3 regions of the Janthinobacterium sp. Ant5-2-1 genome follow, and region 1 is predicted to be linked to each of the others. Evidence: predicted binding sites of a transcription regulator. Region 1 holds the regulator's gene; each other region holds the start of a gene.
The links. The regulator FNR, encoded in region 1, switches genes on or off when oxygen is low (the NO sensors DNR and NnrR bind a similar motif). The targets are predictions, from matches to a motif close to TTGATNNNNATCAA.

Region 1 (3,274 bases):
CAGTTCACCGATTTCAGGCGCTTGAAGCTGTTGACGGCCGTGATGCCGCGGCTGTTGGTGCTGACCATGCTGCCTTCGCCATCTTCCTTCAGCAACTGGGTGGTCGTCAGGTTGGCGTTCGGCTGACGCGGCTGCAGCAAGCGGCTGGTATCGGGGTGCAGCACGTAGCGCGGCACGGCGCCGCGCGTGAGGATGAAGTAATAGCCGCTCTTGCCGATCTTTTCCGAGCGCAGGCGCCCCAGCAGGTTGTCCTTGTACAGGCGCAGCACGCCGATCACCACGCCGGCCACCTGGCCATCGGCGGCCAGCACGGGCGCCACCATCTGCACGATGGGCATGCCGCTCGATTTGCCGAGCATCGGTTCGGTGATCATGGGCTGGCGCGTGCGCAGGACGGTTTGGAAATACTCGCGTTCGGCAACGTTGATGCCGGCGCGTCCCGCCACTTCCGGCATGTCGGCCACGACGGCGCCCTGCGCGTCGAGCACCAGCACGTCGTCGAACAGCACCAGCATCGAGCGGCGCGAATAGTATTCGCGCAACTGGGCGGGCTGGGCGATCAATTCCGGCGGCTGCTGCCTGGCCGTCAGGGTGACGATCTGCAGCAGCATGCCCAGCTTGTCGTCGAGCTCGGCAGCAGTGCGGCTGATCAGGGATGACTGCTGGCTCAGCAGTACTCGCGTGAAGTCGTCGCGCATGTGCTGCACCTGGATCATGGTGACCAGCGCGATCATGGCGATCGAGGTCAGGCTGGTGGCCAGCGCGACTTTTGCTTTGATGCCGAGAGGCTTCATGATTTCCTTTTCAGTACCGGGCGGCACAGGCGGCAGATAATGCTGTCAGGAATTTTCCTATCAATACCCCAGCTTGGCAAGCGCCGCCGCGCAAATGGCCCTTCCCGCATGGGCTTTTGACGATGTTGCCATATAATTAAAGGCTGGACGTCGTTTATTCGCCGAAATTGCGGTGAAATTGGCACACGGCAACCCTTATGCAGTAAACTTGTTGTTGCATTTTCTAAAAGGTACTGACATGACTGAAGCGCTCCTCACTCCAACCTTGCCCACAGTGAACGTGGAAGCGTTGCGTGCGCGATGCTCGACCTGCAGCATGCATCAATTGTGCCTGCCGATGGGCCTCGATATGGGCGACATGGACAGGCTGGACCAGATCATCGGCCGCCGCCGCAAGGTCGTGCGCGGCGCCTCGCTGTTCCGCATCGGCGACTCGTTCCAGAACCTGTACGCGATCCGTCTGGGGCACTTCAAGACGTACCAGATCAATCCCGGTGGCGAAGAGCAGGTGACGGGTTTCCAGATGGCCGGCGAACTGCTGGGCATGGACGCCATCAGCGCCGACCGCCACCACTGTAATGCGGTGGCGCTGGAAGACAGCGAAGTGTGTGAAATCCCGTTTTCCAGCCTGGAACAATTGCTGGGCAATATGCCGACCCTGCTGCGTCATTTTCACCGCATGATGAGCCAGGAAATCACGCGCGAGCAAAGCGTGATGCTGTTGCTGGGCAATATGCAGGCGACGCAGCGCTTTGCCGCCTTCATCGTCAACCTGGCGTCGCGCTATGAAGCGCGCGGCTATTCGGGCAGCAATTTCCAGTTGCGCATGTCGCGCGAGGAAATCGGCAACTACCTGGGCCTGACCATCGAAAGCGTCAGCCGTTTATTGTCCAAATTCAAGAAGGAGGGCTGGCTGCGCGTCTCGAACCGCGAGATCGAGATCTTGCAGCCGGCCAAGTTAAAAGCCATTACGGCAGGCACGGACGTCTGTAAATAAGGCTTACAGTTCTTCGTCGGCATGCAGCGCGATGCTGCGTTGCACGGGCCAGGTCCAGATGCCGGACAGGCGCCACTCGCGCTTGTCGTTTTCCACCAGCACTTGCCAGCGGCTGCGCTCGAGCATCGGCAGCGCGACCGAGAAATTGCCGGCCGCATCGGGTTGCACCAGCAGCTTGATATCTTTTTCCGGCAAGGTCGCATGCGCCAGGTGCAGCTGCAAAGGAGCCTGATAGGCCTTGCCGAAGCTGTGCACGGAACCGGTCAGGCGCGCTGACGCCACGTCGTATGCCAGGCTCGTATCCATGGCCAGGTCGCTGGCGATCGTGTCGCGCTTCAAATCCTGGTTGATGGCCTTGCCCTGCTTGTAATAATCGCCCACCACCAGCGCGTCGGGCTGCGTAAACGCGATATAGCCCATGAAGCTGCCGACGACCACGGACAGGCCGGGACCGATCATCAGCAGCCATGGCCAGCGATGCTTGTACCACGGTGCAACGCGAGGCTGCAGTTTCAGACTGTCGGACATGGTATTTCTCCTTTTAAACGGCCAGTCCCCGTGCGGGGACCGACCTTCCTGCATTAACGCGGCACGATGAAGACCGCGCTTTCACGCACATGCAGCGACGGGTCGTCCAGCGATTGCAATTCGATCGCAATCTTGTTCGAGCCCTTTTCGCCCACGCCGTGCGGCACGCGCAGGCGGATCGGCCAGCCCAGCGTTTCCGTCGGTTGCAAGGTCACTTCTTCGCGCGTCAGCAAGGTCAGGCCCGGCAAGCCGGTAGCGCTGATCTTGAAATGCTGGCTTTGCTCGGACGTGTTCATGATCTGCAGGCGGTAGACGTTTTCGATCATGCCGTCTTCCACTTCGCGCCCCATCGAACCGCGGTCGCGGATCACGTCCATTTTCAGGGGCGTGCGCAGGGCCAGCGAGGTACATACGGCGATGATGATCAGGGCCAGGATGGAAGTGTAGATCAGGACGCGCGGACGCATGGCGCGCTGGCGTATCTGCTTCGAATTGAAGTTGTTTTCCATCGCATGGTCGGTGCTGTAGCGTATCAGGCCACGCGGCCGCTCGACCTTGTCCATCACGCTGTTGCAGGCATCGACGCAGGCGGCGCAGCCGATGCATTCATACTGCAGGCCGTTGCGGATATCGATGCCGGTCGGACACACCTGCACGCACAGGGTGCAATCGATGCAATCGCCCAGCTTGTCGTTGTTGCCGGCCTTCTTGCTCATGGCGCCGCGTGGTTCGCCGCGCTTGGCATCGTAGGTGATGATCAGGGTGTCCTGGTCGAACATGGCGCTCTGGAAGCGCGCGTAGGGGCACATGTATTTGCACACCTGCTCGCGCAGCCAGCCCGCGTTGCCGTAGGTTGCCAGGCTGTAGAACAAGACCCAGAACCATTCCCAGGGACCGAAATTCAAGGTGGTCACCGACTGCGCCAGTTCCTTGATCGGCGTGAAGTAGCCGACAA
Region 2 (3,274 bases), on a different contig from region 1:
CATGAGTACTCCCTCGTCGATCAGCAGTGGATGCCGTCGAGCATAGCGAGGGGAGTCTAAAGATGGTGTAAAAAGCGGCTCTTGCGCCGCAAGCGCGGTGTAAACAGGCTGCTAGAGTTGAGGGCGGCAGCGGACGCTGGTGCGCCGCTGCCGCAGATGGCGCTTACTTTCCCTGGCGGCGGCGTGCCAGGAAGCCCAGCAGGCCCAGCCCGGCGAGCAGCATGGCGTAGGTTTCAGGTTCCGGCACGGCGGAAATGAAAGCCCGGTAATTGCTCAGACCCTTGGGCAGGCCTTCCACCGTGAAGGTGGTGCCGGCAGCCACTGGAGCTGCCCAGTGGAATACCAGTTCGCCCTGACCGAAGTGGATGGCCAGGAAGTCATAGGCGGCCGCGCTCGTATAGGAGTTGACGCCGCCGCTCAAGCCTGCCGTGGTGCCGGCAGTGCAGCCCGAGGTGGCGTTGTCGCAATACGAGACGGCGGCGCCCAGGCTGGTGCCGAACACGCCATTGATATAACCCTGGATGTCCGAGGGGCTCTGTGGCACGAGATTATCGTCATAATATTTCACCTGCAGTGCCGGCGATGGCGAATAGGTGACGGTGCTGCCGGCGATGACGAAACCGCTGGCCGGCCCGACATCGACCCAGGTGGCGGCTTGCGCCGCACTTGCCAGTACGGCCATTGCGGCCAGCATGGATGCCTTGATGGCAATGCTCTTTACGCTTTTCATGAAAATCCCCTTGTGCTTGAGACAGTCGCTTCATCGTGTTGGGACGCGTCCCTGCTTGCCGGGGGAGTCATCCCATTGCCCGTTTTTAGTTATTTCCTGCGCGTAGCAAGTACGCAAATGAAAGCTTACTCTTGATATAAATTAATACAATTTTAATAATTCTATTGGTTTGGTTGACAACATCGCATACGGCTATGCATGGCTGTGCTAGCGATAGCCAACATGAGGTCAAGAAATGGCGTGACAAGGCGCGCCAGCTTGTGCTGGCGGTGTCTTGGCTTCGGGGAGAGGGGCGGCGGCGGGTGCTTCAGTCGCTGTTGTTGCTGACGCCAAACAGGCGATCCTTGGCGTTGAGCAGTTTCTGTACCTTGGCGCCCATTTTCATCAGTTGCGCCATCGACTCGGGCGACAGGCGCTGCAAATCGTCGAACCAGGTGTTGGCCAGGTCAACCAGTTCATACATTTCACGCATGCGCTCCTGCGCATATTGATCCACGGGTTCCGTGGCCGGCGCCAGCAGCGATTCGCGCAGCACCGTCAGGGTAGGCGCCACTTCACGGCGGCGACGTTCGGCCGCCACGACGCGGAAGATTTGCCATACGTCGCCCAGCGAGGAGAAATACTCGCGCCGGTCGCCGGGGATGCGCGACTGGCGTATCAAGCCCCAGCCCTGCAATTCCTTCAAGCCGATGCTCACGTTCGAGCGCGAAAAACTCAGGTGCTCCGCGATTTCATCCGCGTGCAAAGGATGCTCCGCGACAAATAACAAGGCGTACACTTGCCCCACCGTACGGTTAAAGCCCCAGCGGCTGCCCATCTCGCCGAAATGGCTGACGAAGGTCTGGATCAGCGGCGTCATTTGGATATGTTGAGTTTTCATAATTATCTGAATTTTTTCACGCCATACTGGTGGGGTCAATTGATATATGTCATGTTTCGCAGTATTATACAAAATATCGAATTTACAGAAAATTCTGAAAACTCAAGAAGTATAGAAGATGCCGACCACGCCCTTGTCCTTGCCCCGCTTTATTCTTCCCCGCGCCGCCAGCCTGGCGCAAGGGGGCGCCGCCTTGTTGTGGCTGCCACAAGCGGCCTTGCTGGCCTGGGCCGTGCAAGCCATGCTCGATGGCGCCGGCTGGCGCGCGGCCCTGTTGCCGGCCGCTGGCGTGCTGTTGCTGGGCGTGCTGCGCGCCGCTTGCGAAGCGTGGGGCGCGCGGCGCATGTATGCGGCGGCGCGCGCGCACCTGTCCACCTTGCGCGCGCAGGTGGCGCAAGCGCTGGCGCGCCGTTCGCCGCTGGACCGCCAGCGCGCCCAGTCGGGCCAGGCGGCCAGCGTCATCGCCGAGCAGGCCGAAGCCATCGTGCCGTACCTGGTGCGCTACAAGCCCGCGCGCTGGAAAGTCATGCTCGTGCCGCTCGTGATCCTCGCCGTGGTGGCGCCGCTGTCGTGGATCGCGGCCTTGATCCTGCTCATCGCCGCGCCCCTGATTCCCGTCTTCATGGCCCTCGTCGGCATGGGCGCGCAGGCGGCCAGCCGCGCGCAGATGGTGGAAATGGGCAGCATGAACGCCTTTCTGCTGGACCGCCTGCGCGGCCTGGCTACCTTGCGCGCGCTCGACGCCGTCGACGCCACGGCCGAACGGCTCGATGCCTCCTCGCAATCCGTGCGCCGGCGCACGATGGTGGTGCTGCGCATCGCCTTTTTGTCGTCCGCCGTGCTGGAACTGTTTTCCGCGCTGGGCGTGGCCATGGTGGCGGCCTTCATTGGTTTCTCGCTGCTGGGCAGCATCAATTTCGGCACCTGGGGCCGCGAACTGAGCCTGGGGCAGGGCTTGTTCATCCTGCTGCTGGCGCCCGCCTTCTTCGAGCCGCTGCGCGAACTGGCCGCCGTCTGGCACGACAAGGCTGCCGGCGAAGCGGGCCTGGCCGGTTTGCACGACCTGGCTGCCGATGGCGTGCCTTTGCCTGGCTTTGGTGTGGAAGTGGCGGCCGTTTCCGCCGCCGCCATGGCCGTGGCGGCGGCGCCCGCCGTGGAACTCCGGCAATTGCGCTTTGCCCATCCCGGCGAAGCGCCCGTGTTCGACGGCTTCGACCTGAAGGTGGGCGCGGGCGAGCACGTGGCCCTGCTGGGCGCCAGCGGCGCCGGCAAGACCACCTTGCTGTCCCTGCTGGCCGGCTTGCTGCCCGCCAGCGGCGGCGACATCCGCATCGGCGGCGTGCGCCTGACCGACAGCACCGTCAATACCTTGCGCCAGCGCATGGCCTGGATGGGCCAGCGTCCGCACGTGTTTGCCGCGTCCGTCAGCCAGAACATGACCCTGGGCCGCGTGGGGGCGAACGCCGCGCAGGTGACGCAGGCGCTGCACCTGGCCGACCTGGCCAAGGTGGCGCAGGCGCAGCCGGCCATCATGCTCAGCGATGGCGGCCAGGGCTTGTCCGGCGGCGAAGCCGTGCGCCTGGCCCTGGCCCGCGTGGCCCTGCATCCGCATGCGGATTTGCTGCTGGTCGATGAACCGACGGCCCACCTGGACAGCGAAACGG
Region 3 (3,274 bases), on a different contig from region 1:
GATCGCGCCGGCGTCGAATTGCTGGCTGATTTTAATGGTCATGTGTGTTCCTGATAAAAACGTATGGGTTTTGCATCGTGTGCAATGGCGCGATGATACCCGTTTTAGCCGCGCCTTTGTGCTGGCGCAAACGACGACGGACGTGCTTTGCTAACGTGGAAGTTCCAACACGGGAGAGCATCATGGACGATAACGGCAACCACATACGCGAGCTGGAAAAGAAAGTCAGCGCCCTCAGCGACGCCCTGGCGCACCTGGGCAAGGGCACGACCTTGCAGGAATTGCTGCGCATCCTGCGTTTCCCCGGCTATACCACGCCGGCCGAATTCACCTTCAACGTCGCCATCCTCGACACCATGCTGGTGCAGGCCAACGCGCTGGAAAAGCTGGGGCAGGATTTATTGGCGGGCGCGAAACAGGTGGTGGTAAAGCAGTGAGCAGGCAGTGACTTATTCCTGAACGCCTGAAAAATGTTCAGGGCAAGGCGCAGGGTCGCAGGCAGTACGAACGTACGCCCAGGCCCTGCAACGCCGCCATGGACGTTTTGTCAGGTGTTCAGGCCGCCGAAACGTTCGTAGAACCACGGCTCGACATCCGGCGCCTGCGCATCCTCGCGCCGCAATGTCGCCAGGATATGTTCCTCGGCCGCAGCATACGTGATGCGATACAGGTCACGCGCCAGCGCATAGGCTTGCGTGCCGGGCCACGGTTCGGGCAGCAGTTCGACGGGCAGTTGCGGGTCGTGCAATTGCACGCGGCGGTAGGCGTGCGTCAGCAGCGAGCGAATGACGAATGCCTGCTCCGCGTCGAACACGGGTTCTTCCTGCAGCAGGGTCAGCAGGGGCTGGAAGCTGGCGATGAATTTTTCGTAGCCGGCCATCACTTCCGACAAGTCCCAGCAGTCGCCCACCATGTCGCGCAGGGGGCGCGTGCTCACGCCCGGCAATTCCGTGGTGTGGCAGACGTACAGCTTGCCCTGCACCTCGTTGCGCACGAGGATATCTTCCAGCGCTTCCGCATTGCTGGCCGGGTGGCCAAAGATGCCGGGAGAGATCAAGCCATAGCCGGCCCATAATAATTCCTTGCGCAGCGCCCCCCGCTCGGCCGCGCCGATGCTGCCGGCCGGCCCGATCACCAGGGTCCAGCTGCCATCCCAATGCACAACCAGCGGCGCATAGATGCGGCGGTAGGCGCGTTCGAAGCGGGCCAGCGCCTCCGGGCGTATCGTATAGGCGCTGCGGCGGCCATCGCGCTGCGAGCTGAGCCAGCCTTCCTGCGCCAGGCGGAACACGCTGGTGCGCAATAGCCGGTCATTGACGCCGAATGGCGCCAGCAGTTCGATCAGGCTGCCCAGCCAGATGGCGCCGCCGCGCGGCACGATAGCGTCGCCAAAGATGGTCATCACCAGGGACTTCGAGCGCGGTGGGTCGCTTTCCAGGAAATCGGCTATCCATGCCGTGCAACGGGTGTTCTTCATGTGGTTCCGGTCTGGCCGTGTTGCGGTCGAATCAATAAAAGCAGCAGTTTACTTGGCTGCGCGGGTAGCGCGGCAATAATTTGCCGGAAGCGCTGGTGGCGCCTCATGGTGTTTTCTCATAAGCAATATCATACGCACAAAAAAGCGGCACAAGATACGATTTTTTAAAATGATTCATATCAAGTGTATGCAAATCGTTTTTTGTATCGTATTATTGCTTCATCGCGCTGCGCTGCTGCGCAACATCAAGACATGGGAGACACATCATGTACGCACAAATGGTTGAAACCGGCCTCAAGAACGTCCGTTCCCTCGACGATATGGGCCAGGAAGAGCGCGCTTTCCAGGCGCGCATCGACGAAGGCATCAAGATCGAGGCCAAGGACTGGATGCCGGATGCCTACCGCAAGACCCTGATTCGCCAGATTTCGCAGCACGCGCACTCGGAAATCGTCGGCCAATTGCCCGAAGGTAACTGGGTCACGCGCGCACCGACCCTGAAACGCAAATCCATCCTGCTGGCGAAGATCCAGGACGAAGCAGGCCACGGCCTGTACCTGTATAGCGCCGCAGAAACCCTGGGCGTGTCGCGCGACGACTTGCTGGCTGCCTTGCACTCGGGCAAAGCCAAGTATTCCAGCATCTTCAACTATCCCACCCTGTCGTGGGCCGACATGGGCGCCATCGGCTGGCTCGTCGACGGTTCCGCCATCATCAACCAGATTCCCCTGTGCCGCTGCTCGTATGGGCCGTATGCGCGCGCCATGATTCGCGTGTGCAAGGAAGAGTCGTTCCATGCGCGCCAGGGCTACGACATCATGATGTCGCTGTGCAAGGGCACGCCCGCGCAAAAAGCCATGGCGCAAGATGCCTTGAACCGCTGGTGGTGGCCTTCCTTGATGATGTTCGGCCCGTCCGACGCCGCCTCCGTCAACAGCGCCCAATCGGCGCAATGGCGCATCAAGCTGTTCTCGAACGATGAATTGCGCCAGCGCATGGTCGACCAGACCGTGCCGCAGATCGAATACCTGGGCCTGACCGTACCCGATCCCGACCTGAAGTTCAATGCGGAAACGGGCCACTATGAATTCGGCGAGATCGACTGGTCCGAGTTCAACAATGTCCTGAAGGGCAATGGCCCGTGCAACCGCGAACGCCTGCAAACGCGCGTCAAAGCGTATGAAGACGGCGCATGGTTCCGCGATGCCTTGGTCGCGTATGCAGACAAGCAAGCTGCTAACAAAGCGGCAGCGTAAATACACAAGACAGATAGGGGATAGCAACATGAGCAAAGAATGGCCATTGTGGGAAGTTTTCATCCGCAGCCAGCACGGCCTGGCGCACAAGCATGTGGGCAGCCTGCACGCCTCCGACGCCACCATGGCGGTCAACCACGCGCGCGACGTCTACACGCGCCGCAATGAAGGCGTGAGCATCTGGGTGGTGCGCGCGGCCGATATCGTCGCCAGCAGCCCCGGCGACAAGGGCGCCCTGTTCGAACCGTCGAACAGCAAGGTGTACCGCCATCCCACCTTCTTCCCGATGCCGGAAGAAGTCAAGAACCTGTGATGGGAGCGCCTGCAATGGATGACAAGGTCAATTACCTCTTGCGCCTGGGCGACAATGCCCTGATTCTCAGCCAGCAGCTGTCGCAGCTGTGCGGCAAGGGGCCGGCGCTGGAAGAAGACATGGCGCTGACCAACGTGGCGCTGGACTTGCTGGGCCAGACGCGCTTGTGGTTCAGCTATGCGGCCGAGCTGGAAAACGCGGGCCGCGACGAGGACGACATCGCCTTTT

Region 2: the regulator FNR is predicted to act here: its motif matches at 1,650-1,663, upstream of cydD (thiol reductant ABC exporter subunit CydD).
Region 3: the regulator FNR is predicted to act here: its motif matches at 1,647-1,660, upstream of paaA (1,2-phenylacetyl-CoA epoxidase subunit PaaA).

Annotation. Positions count from the first base shown of each region.
Region 1 covers NZ_LNCE01000049.1:29,093-32,366, reverse strand. Annotated here, with positions in the region: gene ASN89_RS16740 (response regulator) at 1-794, opposite strand, end outside; gene fnr (fumarate/nitrate reduction transcriptional regulator Fnr) at 1,033-1,791, shown strand; gene ASN89_RS16730 (FixH family protein) at 1,795-2,319, opposite strand; gene ccoG (cytochrome c oxidase accessory protein CcoG) at 2,373-3,274, opposite strand, start outside.
Region 2 covers NZ_LNCE01000072.1:17,116-20,389, forward strand. Annotated here, with positions in the region: gene ASN89_RS29075 (hypothetical protein) at 1-3, opposite strand, end outside; gene ASN89_RS29565 (PEP-CTERM sorting domain-containing protein) at 164-730, opposite strand; gene ASN89_RS22220 (GbsR/MarR family transcriptional regulator) at 1,038-1,589, opposite strand; gene cydD (thiol reductant ABC exporter subunit CydD) at 1,729-3,274, shown strand, end outside.
Region 3 covers NZ_LNCE01000010.1:61,474-64,747, forward strand. Annotated here, with positions in the region: gene ASN89_RS03010 (M14-type cytosolic carboxypeptidase) at 1-42, opposite strand, end outside; gene ASN89_RS03015 (hypothetical protein) at 183-437, shown strand; gene paaX (phenylacetic acid degradation operon negative regulatory protein PaaX) at 548-1,477, opposite strand; gene paaA (1,2-phenylacetyl-CoA epoxidase subunit PaaA) at 1,744-2,733, shown strand; gene paaB (1,2-phenylacetyl-CoA epoxidase subunit PaaB) at 2,762-3,046, shown strand; gene paaC (1,2-phenylacetyl-CoA epoxidase subunit PaaC) at 3,061-3,274, shown strand, end outside.